DNA from 3 places in the Cupriavidus sp. GW822-FHT02D05 genome. Region 2 is predicted to be linked to each of the others. Evidence: predicted binding sites of a transcription regulator. Region 2 holds the regulator's gene; each other region holds the start of a gene.
The links. The regulator FliA, encoded in region 2, starts transcription of late flagellar genes. The targets are predictions, from matches to a motif close to CTAAAGTTTNNNNNNNNNNNGCCGNTA.

Region 1: the regulator FliA is predicted to act here: its motif matches at 4,568-4,594, upstream of AC1RQK_RS38435 (FliC/FljB family flagellin).
Region 3: the regulator FliA is predicted to act here: its motif matches at 1,565-1,591, upstream of AC1RQK_RS35435 (YjfB family protein).

What each region holds. Positions count from the first base shown of each region.
Region 1 is NZ_JBXAOE010000051.1:12,337-18,742, forward strand. Features, by position in the region: gene fliK (flagellar hook-length control protein FliK) at 1-259, opposite strand, end outside; gene AC1RQK_RS38415 (flagellar protein FliT) at 268-603, opposite strand; gene fliS (flagellar export chaperone FliS) at 605-1,051, opposite strand; gene fliD (flagellar filament capping protein FliD) at 1,102-2,574, opposite strand; gene AC1RQK_RS38430 (flagellar protein FlaG) at 2,617-2,994, opposite strand; gene AC1RQK_RS38435 (FliC/FljB family flagellin) at 3,138-4,466, opposite strand; gene AC1RQK_RS38440 (RNA chaperone Hfq) at 4,681-5,004, opposite strand; gene AC1RQK_RS38445 (methyl-accepting chemotaxis protein) at 5,962-6,406, shown strand, end outside.
Region 2 is NZ_JBXAOE010000010.1:93,617-100,022, forward strand. Features, by position in the region: gene flhA (flagellar biosynthesis protein FlhA) at 1-480, shown strand, start outside; gene flhF (flagellar biosynthesis GTPase FlhF) at 494-2,935, shown strand; gene AC1RQK_RS15155 (MinD/ParA family ATP-binding protein) at 2,939-3,757, shown strand; gene AC1RQK_RS15160 (RNA polymerase sigma factor FliA) at 3,798-4,514, shown strand; gene AC1RQK_RS15165 (flagellar protein FlhE) at 4,511-4,942, shown strand; gene AC1RQK_RS15170 (flagella synthesis protein FlgN) at 5,148-5,606, opposite strand; gene flgM (flagellar biosynthesis anti-sigma factor FlgM) at 5,661-5,966, opposite strand; gene flgA (flagellar basal body P-ring formation chaperone FlgA) at 6,134-6,406, opposite strand, start outside.
Region 3 is NZ_JBXAOE010000039.1:30,610-37,015, forward strand. Features, by position in the region: gene AC1RQK_RS35425 (hypothetical protein) at 1-276, opposite strand, end outside; gene AC1RQK_RS35430 (S1C family serine protease) at 332-1,372, opposite strand; gene AC1RQK_RS35435 (YjfB family protein) at 1,707-1,892, shown strand; gene AC1RQK_RS35440 (sensor histidine kinase) at 1,954-3,870, opposite strand; gene AC1RQK_RS35445 (hypothetical protein) at 4,006-4,404, opposite strand; gene AC1RQK_RS35450 (TolC family protein) at 4,481-5,842, opposite strand; gene AC1RQK_RS35455 (efflux RND transporter permease subunit) at 5,853-6,406, opposite strand, start outside.

The DNA.
Region 1 (6,406 bases), on a different contig from region 2:
TGACGCGTGCCGCCGTGCTGAACGACTCGCGCGCCGAAGTTGTTGCCACGCCTTCGGGCGCGGGCGGCATGCCGGTACCGACCGTTCCCGCCCGGCCTTGTTGCACGGTGTTGCCGCCCTCGGCAGTCCCCACCGTGTCGGTGACGGTGCCAACCGGCTGCAAGGCTGCCAGCTTGGCTACGGTTAGGGCGGACTTGAGCGCCTGCGGATCCGCGCGCAGGGCAAGCGATACATCTGCCGGAAGGTTGATGCCGATCATTTGCCGTATCAGGCCGGCGAGCCGTAGGCGTGATGCAGTTCCTGGCGGCGGCGCGAGTTATTCAGCAGGTACCCCAATTCCTCCATCTTCGGCGTGACCAGGTTGCGGATGGCGGCATCCTGCGACAGGATGTTTTCCAGCATCCGGTAGCGGTAGCGCCGCTCTTCGGCGCTCAGCAATGCCACGTCATCGATGCTCTTCAACGTGCTGACCTGGGTGACGTACCCGTTCTGCAGCGCGCACAGGGTATCCCAATTGCCCGCGCGCGCGGCTTCGCACATCAGGCCGGACAGGCGCAGCAGTTCTTCGTAGCAGGCGATGATCTTCTTCTTTTGCGGCAGCATGTCAGGACCCTATGGAGACCGCTTCCCTCGGCATGGACGCCTGGGGCGCAGGCTCCGGCATGGCTGCCGGATCGATCTGGCTCCACGCCGAGGCGATGTCGGCCAGCAGCTTGTCCACCTCGTTGAAGCGGCTCTCGTCGTTATGCAGGTTGGCTAGCATCAGCTGCCGGGTCATGTAGTCGTAGAGCGCATCGAGATTGCCGGCAAGCTCGGCGCTGGCGCCATGATCCAGCGACGCGCGCAGCCCGCTTTCGATGATGTTGATGGCGTTGGAGACGGCTTTGCCTTTCTCGGCGATTTTGCCTGCTTCCATGTGGAACTTGGCGCGGGCGATCGCCGCCCGTGCACCATCGAACAGCATGACGATGAGGCGGTGCGGCGAGGCACTCATGGCCCCGGTCTCGTGGCCGACATTGGTGTAGGCGTTGGCGGCGGTGCGTGCGTACATGGCGGCGCTCCCTGAGTTTGTTATGACGTGTGCGAGAAACCCGGCCGGGCTCAGCCCGACGTGCTGGTCGAAGAGCTGAACTGCTGCGTCAGGTAAGTCTTGGTCGAGTTCAGCTGTGCCATCAGCGTGTCCAGGTTCTGGAACTCGGTCTGGTATTGCGCCACCGCGGCATCGATCTGGGCCGACACATCGGTGTACTGGGTCGCGAGCGACTTGAGCGTGGCGTTGACACCGTTGGTGGCGGTAGTCAGCGCGCCCGTGGGCGAGACAAAGCCCGCCGCCGCGCTCGACAGCTGGTTGCCGTAGCCCGACTTGCCGTCGGTGCCGCTGAACAACTGCGCGACGCCCGTGCGGTTGGTGGTGAGTGCGGTATTGAGCTTGCTCGAATCCAGCGACATGCTGCCGTCGGCGTTGAAGCTGATGCCGATCTGCGTCAGGTTGGTCAGGCCGGTGGTGCCGGTGGCCGTCTGCGGGGTGTTGATCACGTTGCGCAGCTGGTTCTCGATCACGCGCAGCGTGGAGTCGCCCAGCAGTGCGCCGGCGGTCTTGGAGCTCGGATCGTAGGCGGAGAGCTGGGCCGCCGTGGACTGCAGGGTGTTGTACGCGGTGACGAAGCTCTGCACACCGGTAGCCATGGCACTGGTGTTGCTGGCCACGTTCACCGTGCTGGTGCCGGTGGTGGCCAGGTTAAGGGTCACGCCCTGGGCCGCGCCCTGGACCGAATTGCTGGCACTGGTGATCGCCAGGCCGTTGATGCTGAGCTTGGCGTCCTGTGCCGCGATGTTCTGCGTCATCGCCGTCGTGCCGCCCGGGTTGTACGTCAGCAGGTTGCTGATGGTGGTGGGGTCGCCGCTGCCGTTGCTGCTGACCGAAACACTCATGCTCGAAGCAGCGCCGGTGGTGTTCGAGGTCAGCACCAGGTGATAGGGCGTGCTGCTGCCGTCGTTGACGATGCTGGCGGTAACGCCGGCATTGGCGGCATTGATGGCATCGCGGATGCCGCTCAGCGTATTGTTGGTGCCGTTGATGTTGATCGACGCTGCCGCGGCGCTGCCGGGTGTGAAGGTGGTCGTGCCGCCGCTGGTGGTGGTGGTGCCGAACTGGATCTGGATGGTGGCGCTGCCAAGCAGCATGCCGGTGCTGTCGGTGATGCCGTTCGCTACCAGCGTCTGCGACTGGGCCAGCTGCGAGACGTTGACGGCATAGCTGCCCGCCACCGCAGTATTATCGGCCGAGGTGCTCAACACGCTGGTGTTGCTCGACGAGGTGGTGGTGCTGTTGTAGAGGCTGGCCGTGCCCAGGGCGGTGGCGGCCGACTGGAACGAGGCCAGTGCTCCCTGCAGCACGCCATAAGCTGAAAGCTGGGTGTTGACCGCGCTTTGCTGATCGGTGATCGGGGTGAGCTTGAGTTGTTCCGCCGATTTCAGATTGGTCAGCAATGTGCTCAGATCCAGCCCGGAACCGACACCAAGCGACGAAATCGCTGAACCGCTTGTCGAACTCGTTGCACTCGTTGAACTCATGATGCGTACCTGTGGTTTATGTGTACGGGGAGAGGCGCCCGATCAGGCGGTTTGGTGAATCAGCAGGCCCTGCAACTTATCAATGGCGCGGACAATGCGCAGGACTTCTTTTGTGGGGAACTGGCGAATCGTCTCGCCGGAGGCCTTGTCCACGACACTCGTGACCATTCTGTGCGTGGCTTTGTCGATGCTGACGCGGACCTCGAGCGGGGTGGCCTCCAGGGCCTCGTTGAGGCTCTTCAGCGCACTGTTCAGCCCGGCGCTGCCGGCCGCATGGGCGCCGTCGGCCGGCTTCGATTCCGCTGCCCCCGAACCCGGATCCGCAGGGCTTCTCGTCGCTCCGGTAGTACCAACGGACGATGCCGGCCCGACGGTGAGTGCGGCCGGCATTGGCAGTAGCGGTTCGGTCGAACTGATCATGATCTGTTCTCGCAGCGTTGGGTCTGTGCACAAAAGGCTTCGGTGGAAACGCTTTCAGAGCGGAGACCGCTCTGAAAACATTCCCGGCAGGACGGGCCCGGGTAGAACCCGTCCTGCTAGGAGGCAGCCGTCTGTTGCGAGAATTAACGCAGCAGCGACAGCACGCCTTGGTTCGACTGGTTGGCCTGGGCCAGCACAGACGTACCTGCTTGTTGCAGGATCTGGGCGCGCGACATGTTCGACACTTCGGTCGCGTAGTCAGCGTCCTGAATGCGCGAGCGCGAAGCCGACAGGTTCGTCACCGCCGAGCCCAGGTTGGTGATGGCCGAGTTGAAGCGGTTCTGAACGGCACCCAGGGAGCTGCGCAGCTTGTCGACCGTGGCCAGCGCCTTGTCGATCAGGGCCAGCGGGTTGGTGCTGCCCGAGCCGGTGAACTGGGCCGTTGCGGTGGTGGTGCCGGCGGTGCTCAGCTCGATTTGGGTGGCGTCCGTGACCGACGTGGTGGTCGAGCCGCCGTTGGCCTCTGCACCAGCCTGCGTACCAGCGGACAGCGCGTAGTTGTTGCCGCCTTGGGTGATGAAAGCGACTGCAGCGCCGCTGGTGTCGGCACCGACCTTGACCAGCTGGCCAGCCACGGTGTTGCCGGTGTTGCCGTTGGCGGCATCGCCGATCTTCACTTGCACCTTGTTCAGGGTGACGTTGCCGGTGGCGGCGTCGACCGAGGCAGCGTAGTTGTCGTTGCCGTACTTGACCACGTAGTTGCTGGTGGCGTTGCCGGCGGAGTTCAGCACGTTGTTCAGGGTCAGGGAGCTGGTGCTGACGGTCGAGCCGACGACGGCGGACAGGGCGTTGGCAGCCGAGGTCAGGTTGACCGAAACCGGTGCGGAGCCGGTGGCGGCTGCAACCGTGGTGACGGCGGCGCTGGTGCTCAGTGCGTTCTTGGCCACCGTGAAGCCGGTCATGCCCAGGGTCTTCGAGCTGATTTCTTGCAGGCCGATCGAGATGGTCTGGCCGTCTTGGGCGCCGACTTGCACGCTCAGCGGGGTGGCGGTGGACGACAGGACCTTGACGCCGTTGAAATCGGTTTGTTGCGAAGTGCGGTCGATTTCAGCCAGACGTTGCGTGATTTCGTCCTGGATCGATTGCAGGTCGCTTGCCGAGTTGCTGCCCGTTGCGGCTTGGACGGACAGGGTACGGATAGCTTGCAGGTTGTTGTTGACTTCGTTCAGCGCGCCTTCAGTGGTTTGCGCCAGCGAGATGCCGTCGTTGGAGTTGCGCTGTGCTTGCGTCAGGCCGTTGATGTTGGCGGTGAAGCGGTTGGCGATCGCCTGGCCGGCGGCGTCGTCCTTGGCGCTGTTGATACGCAGGCCCGACGACAGACGCTGGATCGCGCTGTTCAGCGACGATTGCGATGCGTTCAGGTTGTTCTGCGTCATCAGGGACAACGTGTTGGTATTGATGGTCATCGACATGGTACGACTCCTATTCTTTACAGTAGATTGTGCAATCCGGCTGCTGCCGCAACGTTGGCTGCCAGGCAATGCTGGGCGAGAAGTGCCACCGTTGTTTGGGTTATCGGTTGGTGCCGGAAAAGATTTAGAGTGATCTTTGCGATGGTTTGAAACTGAGTGACGGATTTGGCGCGAAACAAGCCCGGCCGGGCTAGCTGCGTGACCCCGGCAACGCCTAGCGGCGCTTGCGGGTACGCGGTGTATATAAGCTGACAAATTCCGGCGAGGTCTCCGCCCCGGGCACGCAGGCCGTGGCCTCGGGGGCGTGAGCCGGCGTGATCACGGCGATGGAATGCTTGTAGACGATCTGCGGAAGCGGGTCCTGCGCAGACTCGGCCAGCAACACCATATAGTTGTCTGTCGCCATGATCACGCCGTGCAGCCGAATGCCGTTCGATAAATGCACGACGACAGGATTGCGACTTGCGCTGTGGGTGGAGAGCTGCTGGTGCTGCAGTTTCCGGCTCGGGCGATCGATCCTGGTTACCTTCTTGTTCACAACTTCTCCGGAAGAGCCCGCTCGGGTTCTGGCGGCTGGCAACGGTCCAATAACTGGGCCTGGGCAAATGGGGTGTGGCAGCACGGCTGGGCGCCGGCTGTGGCGCGGCCTGGGCTGGGCGGGGGATGAAACATCCGCTCTCGGTGCTGGCGCGGGACGGCGAGGCGGCATGGGCCGGAACCGGCCCTGGTTTGTGTCCAGGCGGTGGGTCCGATGCTGCCCCACAAGCTGTGGCGGGCGACGCCGCCAGAAGAGAAGGGGAATACTTCAGGGGCGAGAGTAACAAAATTTCTTACAAATCTTGACGGTTGGGGGGCGCGTCTCGTGTAGAGGTTTTCCTCTAATAAAACTATTGCATCACGCTGCAAATCTATGCATTGATAGGCGCTTGCGTGGCAAGTCCCAACGCCACCTGCGCCCGCATTCCCTATCTGGCACGGGTTTGCGGGCAACAAGGTGGCCCTGGCCTGCTGCTGCGATGTATCCCATGCCGCGTATTCGCCACTTGAGTGACATTTTCGACACTTTTGCTATCAGAGTTATCCCTGATAGAAATTGGATTTACACCTCATGTAAGCAGGTTTATATTCGCTTCAGGGCCTTTCGGCTCTAAAGCAGTCCTGGAAAGCCTACGAGCACCCCGCGCGTGGGCTTCTTTTTTTGTGCGCCCACTTTGCTTGTTGTGCGCCCTCGGCGACAAGCGCCGGTGGCGGCACTTCGAAGTGCATGGGTGACATTAGACGACAGGTTGCAGCCGGCCAATCGTTCGAATTGCCGGGCTTTTCCCCCTTATATTCCCTTTCAATTCCGCATTTTTCCGCTTCTTTGTGGAAGTCGCTGTTTAGCCCTCAAGCTTGCTCCCGTCCCTGCCGTTAAGCCCGCGATGCGGCGTCGCTCCGGAAATCTGTCCGGGGCGAGGATGAAGCGCGCGCGATAAGAGTTAAAGGAGCCGGGAAGATGCGTTGGTTGCGAAACTTTGGCATTGGGGTGCGCCTGACGGTAGCGTTTTCGCTCGTGGCGCTGCTGCTGGTTGCCGTGGCCGTGCTGGGCATGATGTCCCTGCGCACCATGAACGAATCGATGCGCCTGACAGTGGAAGGGCGCCTGTTCAAGGTGCTGGAGATCGAGCGTGTCAAGCAAGATGCGCTGCGCACCGGCATCCTGGTGCGCGATGCCACCCTGAATGAGGATCCGGTTGCCGTGCGGCGCAACGCCGAGCGCATCGGCGCGCTGCGCCAGGACATGCGTGGCACGCTGGATGAACTTGGGAAGTGGCTTTCCAGGTCCGCCAGGCCTGAGATCCAGGAAACCTATCGTGCCCTGATCGAGGCACGCAATGCTTACGACACCCAGCTCGACACGGTGTTGCGCCAGTTGCAGGGCGGCGAGTTCGACAGCGCTC
Region 2 (6,406 bases):
ACCGCGCTGCAAAAGATCCTGCAGAACCTGCTGGACGAAAGCGTGCCGATCCGCGACATGCGCACCGTGCTGGACGTGGTGGCCGAGCACGCGCCGAAGGTCAGCGATCCCAACGAACTCACCTCGCTGGTGCGCATGGCGCTGGGCCGCGCCATCACCCAGCAGTGGTTCCCCAACGGCGCCGACCTCCAGGTCATCGGCCTTGACGCTGGCTTGGAACGCGTGCTTTCGCAAGCGCTCACTAACGGCGGCGGCATCGAGCCGGGCCTGGCAGATGCGCTGTTGCAGCAGACGCACGGCGCGGTGACCAGGCAAGAACAGCTGGGACTGGATCCGGTGCTTCTGGTGCCGCATCCGCTGCGCCCGTTGCTGGCGCGCTTCCTGCGCCGGACCATGCCGCAACTCAAGGTGCTCTCGCATGCCGAGGTGCCGGACAACCGAAATATCAGGATCACCGCCATGATCGGTGGCACAGCGTGAGGGGTTTCGCAAAATGAGCGTAGCTAAATTCGTGGCGGCCAATGGCCGCGAGGCCTTGCGCCAGGTGCGCGAGGCGATGGGGCCGGATGCCGTGGTGCTGTCCAACCGCACCGTCGAAGGGGGTGTGGAGATCGTCGCGATGCGCGACACCGATCTCGGCGCCATCTCCAGCAACGCGCCGGTATTCACGCCGCCGCCGGCTGCCGCGGTCGCCGTCGACGGTGCCCTTGGCGACCTGCGCGGCGAGCTGCAGACCATGCGCGCCATGATGGAGCGCCAGTTCTCCGGCGTGGGCACGCACAGCCTGCCGTCGATCGGCGGCGACCCGTTGCGCGATTCGCTGTTTACCTGGTTAGTGACCGCTGGCTTCTCCGGGCAGCTCGCTCGTTCGCTGCTGGGTCACTTGCCGCTGGGCCATGACCGGCCTGCCGCCATGACCTGGATCCGCCAGGAGCTCGCGCGCAAGGTGCCGGTGCTGAACGACGAAGATGCGCTCTTTGCCCAGGGCGGCGTGCTGGCGCTGGTGGGCCCCACCGGCGTGGGCAAGACCACCACCACCGCCAAGCTGGCCGCGCGCTTCGTGCTCAAGCACGGCCCGGAACGCCTGGCGCTCCTGACCACCGACACGTTCCGGATTGGCGCGCACGAGCAATTGCGCATCTACGGCGACATCCTTGGCGTGCCCGTGCACGCGGTCAAGGACGCGGCCGACCTGCGCTTCGCGCTGGCGGCACTGACCGAGAAGCACCTGGTGATCATCGACACCGTGGGCATGAGCCAGCGAGACCGCAACCTGTCCGAGCAGATCGCCATGCTGGCCGGCGTGCAGGCGCCGGTGCAGCGCATCCTGCTGCTCAACGGCGCCAGCCACGGCGACACGCTCAACGAAGTCGTCCACGCTTACCGTCACGATGCCACGCCCGACGGCGGCATCGACGGCTGCATCGTCAGCAAGCTGGATGAGGCCACGCACCTGGGCTCCGTGCTCGACGTGGTGATCCGCCACCGCTTGCCGGTGTACTACGCCTCCACCGGCCAGCGCGTGCCCGAGCACCTTGAACTCGCCAACGGCGCGGCCCTTGTCGAGCGTGCCTTCCAGACGCCGCGCCGCGGCTCGGTGTTTGCCGACGCGGAAGCCGCGCGCCGCGCCATGCCCGCGCAGGACGACAGCGAAGCCGCGCGCGCAGCCAGCCCCGGCGGCGCCGACGGCATGCTGCGCTCGCTGACCGACAGCGCCAACGCGGTGGGCGATTGCGTGGAGCAACTGAACGCTGGCAGCTATAGCTTTGAGCTGGTCCGCTCGCTGTGGCAGCAACGCAATGAGAGCGCACCCTCGCCGCGCCTGATGGCGCAGCAAGTGCGTGAGGCCGCCTGCCGCGACCTCGCCCGCCATTGCGACCGCTTCGTGCTGTCGCTGAGTGCCACGGTGGCCGCGCCGGTGGCGGGACGGCGCGCGCCGCGCCCATGGCAACACACGCTGTTCCTGGCGGACCGCGACGGCCTGCCGCTGGCGGCCGCCGCCGCGCCCGCCGGCCGCACCGGCCCGGCGCTGCAAGGCGGCCAGGGCGGATGGGAAGCCGATGCCGCCACGCTGTGCGCCGCCATCGCCGCCGCCCGTACCGTGGTCAACGTACTCGACGCCATGCCTGCCGCCCCCGTGCTGGCACGCTGGCAGCAAGCTGGCGAGCGCTGGCTGGCCACCGCACGCAAGACCACTCGCGTGGCCAGCGGCGGCGGTGCCGTCAAGCTCGATGCGTTGGCCGAGACGCTGACTTTCCACGCCGTGCAAGACATGGATTATCGCGGCCGCGATGCTGTGCAGTGGATCGCGCAAAGCCCGGTGCGCGTGCTCGAAGGCCAGGCACGCGGCGCCCGCTCTGCCGCCGAAGGCGGTACCGAGGCAGGCTTGCTGGTGTCGCGCGTGGTCGACCGCGAGAACGGCCAGACGCTCGCCGTGCATTACCTGCTGTGCGACCCGGCGCTGTCGGCCGAGGGCGCACAACTGGCCCGCTGGGCCCGCTGGGCCGAAGCCGGCGAAGCGCAACTGCGCACGCTGCGCCATGCGCTGGACCACCTGGGCCAAGGCGACGGCGGCAATGAACCCGCACAGGCCGAAGCGCAGGCCTGCGCCCGCTTGCTCGCGCTGCAGATGGGCGTGGCCGCGCTGCGCCTCGAGCAGGCCTGCGATGATTCGGTCACTGCATTCCTGGCGCGGCTGACCGGCCGCGCGCCGGCTCGCCAGGCTTGCGGCGCAGCGGTACTGGTCGAAGGCATCGGCCGTTTGCTGGCCTTGCTCGACGTGCTGGAAAACTATCCCGCCCGCAGCGGCCGCGCCACGCAGTCCGCCGTTCAGGAAGCGCCGCCGGAGACGTTCCAACTGGGCGGCGCCGGGGGCCAGCTCGAGGCGCGCATGAGCGGAAGCCGCGTGTTCGAGACACTGGCGCAGGGAGAATAAGCCGTGAATTCACTCGCATCCGACCAGGCGGAAAGCCTGCGGCGCATGCTGGCGCCACGCGCCACGCGCCGCATTGCCGTGGTCGCAAGCGATGCCGGTGCCGGCGCCACCACGGTGGCACTGGGGTTGGCCAACGCTCTTGCCCTGCAAGGCGAACGTGTACTGCTCGTCGATGAGGACCGCTTCGGCGCCCGCGCCACCCGGCTTGCCGGCGCCATGCCGGAAGGCACCCTGGCCGCGGTGCTGGGTGGCGCGGTGACGCTCGACGCTGCGCTCGGCAAGCGTCCCGCCGGCACCATCGCCGTGCTGCCGGGCAGCCCCCAGGCCAATGGCGACCTGCAGCTGCTCAAGTCGTTTCGCACCGTGCTCAGCGACGCCCGCAGCGATGCGGATGGCGGCTTGTCGCAAATGGCAGGCGCGGCGCACAACCTCATCGTGGTGCTGCGCGCGGAGCCGGCCTCGATCAAAGCCGCATACGCCTGCATCAAGCAGCTCAATCACCTGTACGCCTGCCGGCGTTTCCACCTGGTGATCAATGCCGCCGCCGGGGACGCCGCCGCCAGTGCGGTGCTGGGCAACCTGGCCCGTACCGCCAGCCAGTACCTTGGCGTCGAGGCCAGCCCCGCGGGCAGCCTGCCGCACGATCCGCTGGTTGAGCGCAGTACCGCATTGGGCCGTTGCGTGGTCGAGGCCTTCCCGGCCGCGCCCGCCACCGCCGCATTACGCCGAATTGCCACGGGCATTGCCAGCTGGCCAATGTCCACCGATCCCCGTTCAACCCTGTCGGCACCGATGGCGCCGACGGCCACGGCCCTGGCTTAAGGGCCGGGACCTGCAAGCTAGGACTCACGAGAATTCCACCATGTATACGATTCAGGGAAAGCTCGAACAGACTGATACCGTGACGGCGCATGCGTCGCTGGTGCGTCGCATCGCCTTGCAACTGGCGGCCAAGCTGCCTGCCAGCGTGCAGCTCGATGACTTGATCCAGGCCGGCATGATCGGCCTGCTCGACGCCGCCAAGCGCTATGAAGACACCCACGGTGCGCGTTTCGAGACCTACGCCAGCCAGCGCATTCGCGGCGCCATGCTCGACGAGGTGCGCGCCAACGACTGGCAGTCGCGCAGCCTGCGCCAGTTCACGCGGCGGATCGAGCGCACCGTGCGTGGCCTGGAGCAAACGCTGGGCCGTGCGCCGCTCGACTCCGAAGTGGCGCAGGAACTGGAGCTGCCGCTCGACGAATACCAGACGCTGCTCAACGAGGTCTATGGCTGCCAGTTGCTGCACTATGAAGACTTCGAGCGCTCCGGCGAAGAGGACTTCCTGGACCGGCACCTGAGCGTGAGCGATGACGGCAACCCCCTCACGGTGCTGATGGAGAGTGGCATGCGCGAAGCGCTGATCCGCGCCATCGAGCGCCTGCCCGAGCGGGAGAAGCTGGTGCTGTCGCTGTGCTATGACCAGGAGCTGAACCTGCGGGAAATCGGCGCGGTGCTGGAAGTCACCGAGTCGCGCGTGTGCCAGATCCGCAGCCAGGCGATTACACGGCTGCGTTCGCAGTTGCGCGGGCTGCTGTGAGCAACGGGCCCAAGCACTTCGCTGCGTTGGCGCTAGCCGTGGCGTGCTGCCCGGCACTGGCCGCGCCTGGCGGGCAGGCGCTGCATAGCTGGTCGGCTTCGGTGAACGGGCCTGCGCTGTACAGCAAAGGCTTGCGCACCGTTTCCGTCCCGATTTCACCGACCGGCTATTTGCCGCAGGCGCAGGGCGCAATCACGACGGTGCGGTGGCGCTATAGCTTCTCGCGTACGCCGCCGAATGCACTGCAGGCTTACCTATGCAATGCGCAACGGTGTGTATTGCTTTCGGGGGCTGAGGGGCTGACCGAGGCGTTTAGCGGGGATGACGCTGCCAAGGGCTTTGTGTTTGCCTTTCAGGTGCCGGGGAAGGGCGCGTTGACGCCGGTTTTGATCGGGCAGGCTAACGAGGTGACGGTTGGGTTTCGGTGAGGGGGCAGGGTAGCCTAACCGCAACTGCTTAACCGCAACTGCAGTCCCACTACCGCTGCGGGGCGGCAATCACGGCTACATCGAATCGTCTTCTGTTCCCGCCGGTTTGCTCCCCTCTCCCACTTGTGGGAGAGGGGCCGGGGGAGAGGGCGGGCACTCGCAAGAACGAGATGCCACAAACCACCCAGCTCAACCAATACCCAATTCAACCAGTCGCCAGACTGACCCCTTGCGGCCCGTTCTGCGTGCGCCCGTCGCGCCCATAGAGCGTCGTGTTGTCACCCCGTTGCCGCAACGCCAGGATCGCTTCCTCGGTGAACTCGAGATGCGCATCCACAACCGCGGCATTCAGCGCATTGGCGTGGCTTGCCGTGCGTGCCGCAAACACCAGCCTCCGCCATGCGGCCTCCACCGACGAATCGATCTGGCGCCCGAACAGCTGGCCGCCCGCGCCGGTGCGAATTCCCATGGCACCCATCTGCGCCTCGCGCGTGCGCGTCAGGGCGCCCAGCAATCCGGCCAGTTCGACCTTGCGTTCCAGCAGCCCGGCAAGGGCCTGGTAATCGCCGGCCTTGATCAGGCTTCTTTCTTCGCCTAGTACGGTGGCGAACTCCTGCGCGAGCTCGGTTTCGCGGTGCAGGTTCTGGATCAGGGACTGGCTCATGGCTTGCCTATCTTAGGGTGGGGTTGGCGATGCGGCCCGTAGCAAGCCGCGGTGTCAGGCGCCGCCGCTGAGTTCGCGCAGGGACGCGAGCAGCCCGTCGGCGATCTTGCTTGGGTCGATCTTGATGCGGCCTTCGGAGATCGCCTGGCGGATCTCTTCGACCTTGGCGGTGTCGATATCGTCGTCATGGTCTTCCACCATGCGCGCGCCGATCTCGCGCACCTGGGCCGACAGGGGGCTGCTGACGCGCACGCTGGACGTCTCCGGGGCGGCCGTCGATCCGGGGGCGCCGGCCACGCTGCGCACGGCGCCGTCGATGGCGTCGCTCGGCCTCGACGAGGTGGTCTGATTGATCTTCACGATGATTCCTTGCTGGGTACCTTTGGCTTATCGGATGCTTAGGGCGAAACTTTAGGTCGAATTGCGACGCCGCGGCGCCGTTTTTCCGGCCGCGGAGCGTGCGTTATTGTCTCATGAGCCGGCCCATGAGACGCATGCGCAACTCCAGGTGTCGCCGTCCCGATTCCCTATTGCTGTAGCACCACCGTGTCGCCGTTGCGCACCAGCGCATTGACCACCTGACCGCTCTTGAGCCGCACCTGGACGTTGTTGCCCACCGCGGCCTCGGCCATGACCTTGCCCTCGCTGCTGAGCTGGAACGACTCGCCTTCCACCAGCACCGTCACGTTCTGGCCCTGGCGTACGGCAATGGCCTTCTTCAGTAGATCCATCCGCATCGGCGAACCCGCGGCGATGCGGTTGGCCGCCACCGCGCCGGTCACCTGTGCGGGATCCGTCAC
Region 3 (6,406 bases), on a different contig from region 2:
CAGCGCGGTCGAGTCCAGCTCCAGCCCCGAGATCTCGTCGTACGCCGATTCCACGCCGCACTGCCGGGTGACCTCGCGGAACTTGGCCGCGAACGCCGCGGAGAAGTCGCTGTTCCAACCCATGCCGGTAGTGCCCAGCACATACATGCGGGTGGGCTTGCCGGTGTAGTCGCTGGCGCGGCTGGTCACGCCGACGGTGGTCGGCGCGCAGCCGCCCAGCAGCATAGACGCCACGGCCAGCGCGGCGGGGGCGCTATTTCGATATCGGTTTCCCATGTCTTGTGCCCTGAGAGAAATGGCGAGGCGAGCGGCTGCGGCCGGCGCCCGCTTGCTACTTCGTGTATGAAAAGTAATAGGGACTGGTGGCGGATCGCATGACATAGCGTCCGTCGGCCTCGGTCAGCCGATAGCACGTTTGCATCGCGCTGAAACTCGGGTTGGCCATCTCCAGGCAGACTTGGTTGGCTTCCGGCTCGATGCGGTAGCGCCCGGACGAATAGCCGCGGCTGACGGAATTGGTCACATCCAGGCTGCCGCTTTCCCTGACCTGCATCCAGAGCGTAATGCCGGAAGGCGCGATGGCATTGATCCTGCCAAGATGCGTGAAATGGCTGGCCAGCTCGACCCCGGTCAGTTGCCTGCCCTGCGGGCCGGCCGCAGGCCGGGCCGGGGCGTAGGCCGTGGCGCCCTGGCCAGGCTGCCCAGGCTGGCCAGGCGGGAGCGCCATGGCAGGCGGGGCGGTGGATGCCGTCTCGCTACGGAATTTCTGCAGCGCCAGCGCGGACCGTGCCGGCACCTCGCTGATCCATTGCGCGGGAATGGCAAAATTGATGTTCTGCGCGTCGGTCCGCATCAGGTAGGTAATGCCGACGAGTTGCCCGTCCGTGTTGAACAGGCCGCCACCGCTGGAGCCTGGGGAGATCGGGGCGGTGGTCTGCAGGCGGACGATGCGGTCGCGCTCGTCCTTGTTCAGCGAGGAGAGCAGGCCATCGCTCAGCGTCAGCTCGTAGCCGCGCGGCGCGCCGATGGCGTAGACCTTCTGCCCCACCTTGAGCGCGGCCAGCGGCGCGATCTTTACCGCCGGGGCGGTGAGGCCCTTGGCGCGCAGGATGCAGAGGTCGCGCTCGACATCGGCGTGCACCAGGTTGGCGCCATACGTGACCTTCTCGCGCCGGATGCTGATGGACTTGCCGCTCTTGAGCACGTGGCAGTTGGTGACCAGCTCCTCCGGCCCGATCACCACCGAGCTGCCCAGGCCGAACCGCGTGCCTTGCGCGTCAAAGACGGATACCACCCAGATGCTGGGCGATTCCCGCTCATAGAGTTCGGCCGAATCCAGCGCCAGGCAATCCGTCGAGATGCCAAAAGCCAAACACGAAATAGCGAAGCTTCCCGCAATGTTCTGCGCCCGACCCATGATGTTCATTCTGGTGACTGGTTTCGCCGGATTCAGCCGCCATCCTGACGGTGCTGGCTGTCTGGTCTTTCCCGGCCAAAGCGGCCGGGCTGCTTATGATAAACGTTCCGGATGCCAAGCGGGCGGCCCGCTATTGCGGCCGCCGCGCTAAAGATTCCCGGTTGATGGCCGACAACATGGATGCTGGGAGGTGCGCCTTCCCGCTGGCTTCAATGCCAATCGTAGCTTCAACCGTAGCTTCGAACGTAGCTTCAATCTCAACCTCAACCTCAACCTGGAAAACCGTTCAATGGATATTTCCCTCGTCAGTGCGGCTAGCAACTCGGGCGGCGATCCCGTGCCCACCATGATGCTGCGCAAGTCGCTGGACCTGCAGGCGCAGAGCGTGGCAACCCTGCTGGGCTCGATGCCGCAAGTCAGCGTCCCGGCCAGCAATCCCCCTCACCTTGGCCAGAGCATCGACATCAAGGTCTGATTCCGGCAATCCGATAACGGAGCTACCCGCGCCCGGGTTGACATCAAACGGGTGCGGGGGGCTAAACGGCGGAGCCGGGTGGCTGCGGCGCCAGTGCGAACGTCAGCCGCACGGTCGTCCCTTGCGCCGAAGAGCGCAGGTCCAGCGCCGCCCCGATGGCCTCGGCACGCCGGCGCATATTGCCCAATCCCCGTCCGTGCGCGGCAGCCTCGGGCGTAAAGCCGCGGCCGTTGTCGTGGATCTCGATGACCAGGGCTTGCTGGGCGGCATCATGGTGCGCCGAGACCCGGATAGCGCTGCCGCCGGCATGCTGCATGGCATTGGAAAACACCTCCAGCAACAGGTAGTGCAGCTCACGCACCCGCTGCGGCGTCAGGTCGTGCAGCGCCGGCAGGCGCGCCACCTGCCAGTCCACCCGCAATCCCGCCGCCTCCAGCCGCGGGCCAAGCCGGTAGCGCAGGTTGCCGAGTACGGTGGCCAGGTCGCCGCCGGTGTCCTGCAACGCATCGACGGATAGTTTCAGGGCATCCAGCGCATGCTGCAGCTGTTGCTGCAACGTGTGCGTGGAAGGGCTGCCGGAGCGCAGCATGGAGAGCATGCCCACCAGCTGGCTGCCGAGCCCGTCATGGATATCGCGCATGATCCTGCCGCGCTCCTGCAGGGTGGCCTGCTCGCGCTCCATCTCGCGGGAGTGGCGGTACATCGCATGCAGTTCCTGCTCCTTGCGGGAGATCGCGCTGTCCAGCTTCTGGTTCAGGGCAGCCAGCATGCGTGTGGCGCGCGTGTAGCGGTCGACCAGCAGCCATCCCATGGTCAGGCTGAAAATCAGCGACACGTAGCGGGTGACGGAGGAGTCCCAGTAGGCATCCCCGATCCACCAGACATGGATCAAATCCAGCACCGAGATGAGCAGGGTGAGGCCAAGGGCGGCGGCAATCGCCGTGCGCTCACGCTCCGGACGCGTCACGGCGGCGCGGACCAGCACGGCCACGATCGACAGCGCCATCGCAACATTGACGACCACATTGGCCAGCACCATGGCGCGGGTGCTGTGTGCCGTCACCATCAGCGCGATCAGCGGAAGCTTGATGCTCAGGTAGAGCAGCAGCCCGCGGCGCAGCCAGCGCGCCTCCAGGCCGGTCACAACGATGGCGAACCTGGCGGTCGCGTACATGAAGACCGCCCGCCCGGCCAGCACCAGCGCGAGCCATGCATCGGGCGCGCCGGCGTCGTCGGAAACGAAGTACTCGGCCAGTCCGAAAGACCAGCCAAGCTCCGCGATGGCATATAACCCGAACAGGGGGTCCCGCTGCCGCCACCACACCAGCGCCGCCAGGCACGCCAGCAGCACGCTGGCCGCTGCGATGACTATCGGGCCGATGACCTTGAACCAGAGCGCCCGCTGGTAGTGCGCCTCCACCAGTGCCGGCGCACCAAACTCCACGCGTGACAGGCCGCCGCGCGAGCTGGCGCTGGCAGCGATCGTGACAAGCAGCTCGTTCTCCGGGCGCAGCAGGTCAGCCGGCACCGGGATCAGCAATGGCTGCTGGCCGGCATAGGACGCCGGGGCCGACAGGCTGCCAGCGTGGGCAAGGCGGCTGCCGTTGAGCCGCACCTCATAGCTATTGGCGGCCCGCTCGATGTACAGCGCGGCCATGCCCTGGCGGCCTGGCAAATCCGGGAAGCGCAGGAGAAATCGCGCGCCGCCCGTCTGGCCGGGACGGGACCGGTCCCAGTAGTAAGGCAGGCTGACGGTGGCCGGCGTGCCGTCGCCGGTGATCATGGCGGCCTCGCCAAGGATTTGCAGCTGCCCGGCGGCAAGCGGTGATGAACCGGGCAAGGTGAGCAGCAGCCAGAGCACAAGCGCTAGCAGTGGCTTTGCGGTGAGCAGGGATTGGGGCAACAGGATGCGCGCCATCCGCAAGGGGGCGGTAGGCGGCGTGGCGGTGGCGCTGGCCGCCGCGTGAGGTATCACCATGAGCTGGTCTGGGGCTTGGCGCAAGGGTGCGGGATGATGGTTCCGCCGCGCCCATCGTAGCTTTGCGCCGGAGTTCGGTCAATCGCGCCGGCTGAGCGGCCCATCGCCGCGCCTTCAGGCGGGATGGGCCGGGCCTCACCCCACCTCGGCCGGCGCGGTCGCGGCGGCCCGGGACCTGGTGCCGCCCGCGGGCGAAGACACCCGTTTCAGGCGTGGGGCGTGTGCCGCCTCGGCATGGTTGCCCATAACCTCCAGGCGCAGCAGGATGATGGGCACGGACACCAGGGCGCGTTCCAGCGTGACCAGCAACTGCCCGGCCCGCATTTGCGGCATCCGGATCTCGAAGCTCAGCATGCACTTGATTGGCGGCAGGCCGAGCGGCATCTGCCGCTCGTTGGACGGGTACTGGCCGCAGTCGCTGGCGGCGCAGCGCATGGCCACGCGTACGGCGGGCGCATCGTCAAGCCGCGCGATCACGCTCAGGCGATACAGGCGCCACCGCTGGACGGGCGGCGCAAGGTTGACGGCTTTCATGGCAGGTCTCCTTTGTCTTTCGACACGAGGCAATCGAAGCTGGTGCGCCCGGCCGTGGCCGGGGCGCGCCGGGCCGTTAAAGCGCGGGCCGCAAGCCGGTGGAAAGTTGCAGCTCCACCGTGGCGCCCGCCAGGTCCGCCTGGGCCTGGAGGTAGTCGAGGTAGGTCTCGTCCGCGGTGCGTTGCGCATCGAGCAGTTCCAGCAGGGAGGCAGAGCCCTGGCGGTACGACTGGCGCATGCCGTCCAGCACCCGGTCGGCGTCGGCGATCACCGAGTCGCGGTAACGTTGCAGGTTGTCCTGCGCAGCCTGGAACGCGATGAGCGCGTTGCGCACGTCGACCTCGGTTTTCAGCTCGGCCTCGCGCAGGGCCAGCATGGCCTGCGTGACCTCCGACTCCGCCTGGATCAGCTCGCCGCGCTGCAGCCGCGACAAGGGCAGGGGAATCGATACCGACACGCCCAGCATGCGCGAGCGCGCCGTGGCGTCGCCGTTGGGCTGGCCCTCATCGTCCGTGGTGCCGCGCACGCCGGGGGTCATGGTCATCGCGAAGCTCACGCTGGGATCCACCCAGCGGTTGGCGCGCGCCAGTCCCGACTTGTCGCGGGCATTCTCCAGCGTGGCGCGGGCGATCCGGACCTCGTCGCGCGCTTCCATCGCCTGGGCGATCAGCGCGCCGCTGTCGGTGCCAGGATCATAGGGCTGGAACTCGCAAGCCAGCGGCGCGTTGCCGAAGGCCTCGGCCACGCGCACGCCAAGCTGGATGGACAGCTTTTGCATGGCGGCCTGCGCGGCGGCGCGCGCCGATTTCACCTCGGCGGTGAAGCGGTCACGCTCGACCCGCGACTGCGACAGCTCCAGGCCACCGATGTCGCCCGCCTTGCGGCGGATCTCGTTGGCGCGTACCACATTGGACAGAGCGGACAGCGTTGATTCCTGCCGGACCAGGGCCTCGCGGCTGCGGCAGGCTTCGACAAAGGCTGTGGCGGATTCCTGGTACAGCGTGTGCTTGAAGCCCTGCAGGTTCGCCTCGGTCAGGCGCAGGTTGCTCTCGGCGGCGCGGATGCGCGCGCTGCGCTTGCCGCCCAGCTCGATGGGGATCTCGATTTCGAACTCATGGGTGCGCGGCGGCTTGGGCGACACCGCACGGCTGGTCTCGATGCTGCCACGACCGTACTTGAGCACCGGGTCCGGGCGCACGCCGGCGATCGAGATCTCGGCTTGGGCGCCGCGGATGGTTTCCTGCTGCGCGGACAGGCCGATGTTCTGCCGCTCCACCGTGTCGAGATAGGAGGAGAAGCGGACCGGTGCGCGGGCCGTGGCGGTGGCGGTGGCGGGCGCGTCCTGCGCCCAGGATGCGGATGCCGCCAGCATCGACGTTGCCAGGAAGAGGTGGCGCAGGGCGGGTGCCGCTAGCAAGTTCTTGTCTTTGATTTGCATGGGATTCTCCTCAGGCCTGGCCGGCGGCGCTGGTTGCCGCCGCATCGCCTTCGGCATCGGTTTCCGACCCCCTGGCCGCTTGCGCCGCACGCTCCGCGCGGGCTTCAACCAGGTAGTAAAGGGCGGGCAGCAACAGCAGGGTCAGCAAGGTGGCGGTAAAGAGCCCGCCAACCACCACGGTGGCCAACGGCCGCTGCACATCACTGCCGAGACCTCGCGCCAGCATCGCCGGTGTGAGCCCGATGGCGGCCACGGTGGCGGTCATCAGCACCGGACGCATGCGGCTTGCCGCGCCTTCGATCACGGCTTCGCGCAGGCTCAAGCCGTTCTGCGCGCGCAGCCGGTTGATCTGCGAGATCATCAGCACGCCGTTGAGCACGGCTACGCCAAACAGGGCGATAAAGCCCACCGCGCTGGATACGTTCAACGTCATGCCGCGCAGATGCAGCGCAGCCAGGCCGCCGATGGTGGCCAGGGGCACCGCCAGCAGCACAAGCGCCGGCTGGCGCAGGTTGCGGAATTCGGCAAAGAGCAGCACGAACATCAGCGCCAGCGTCATCGGCA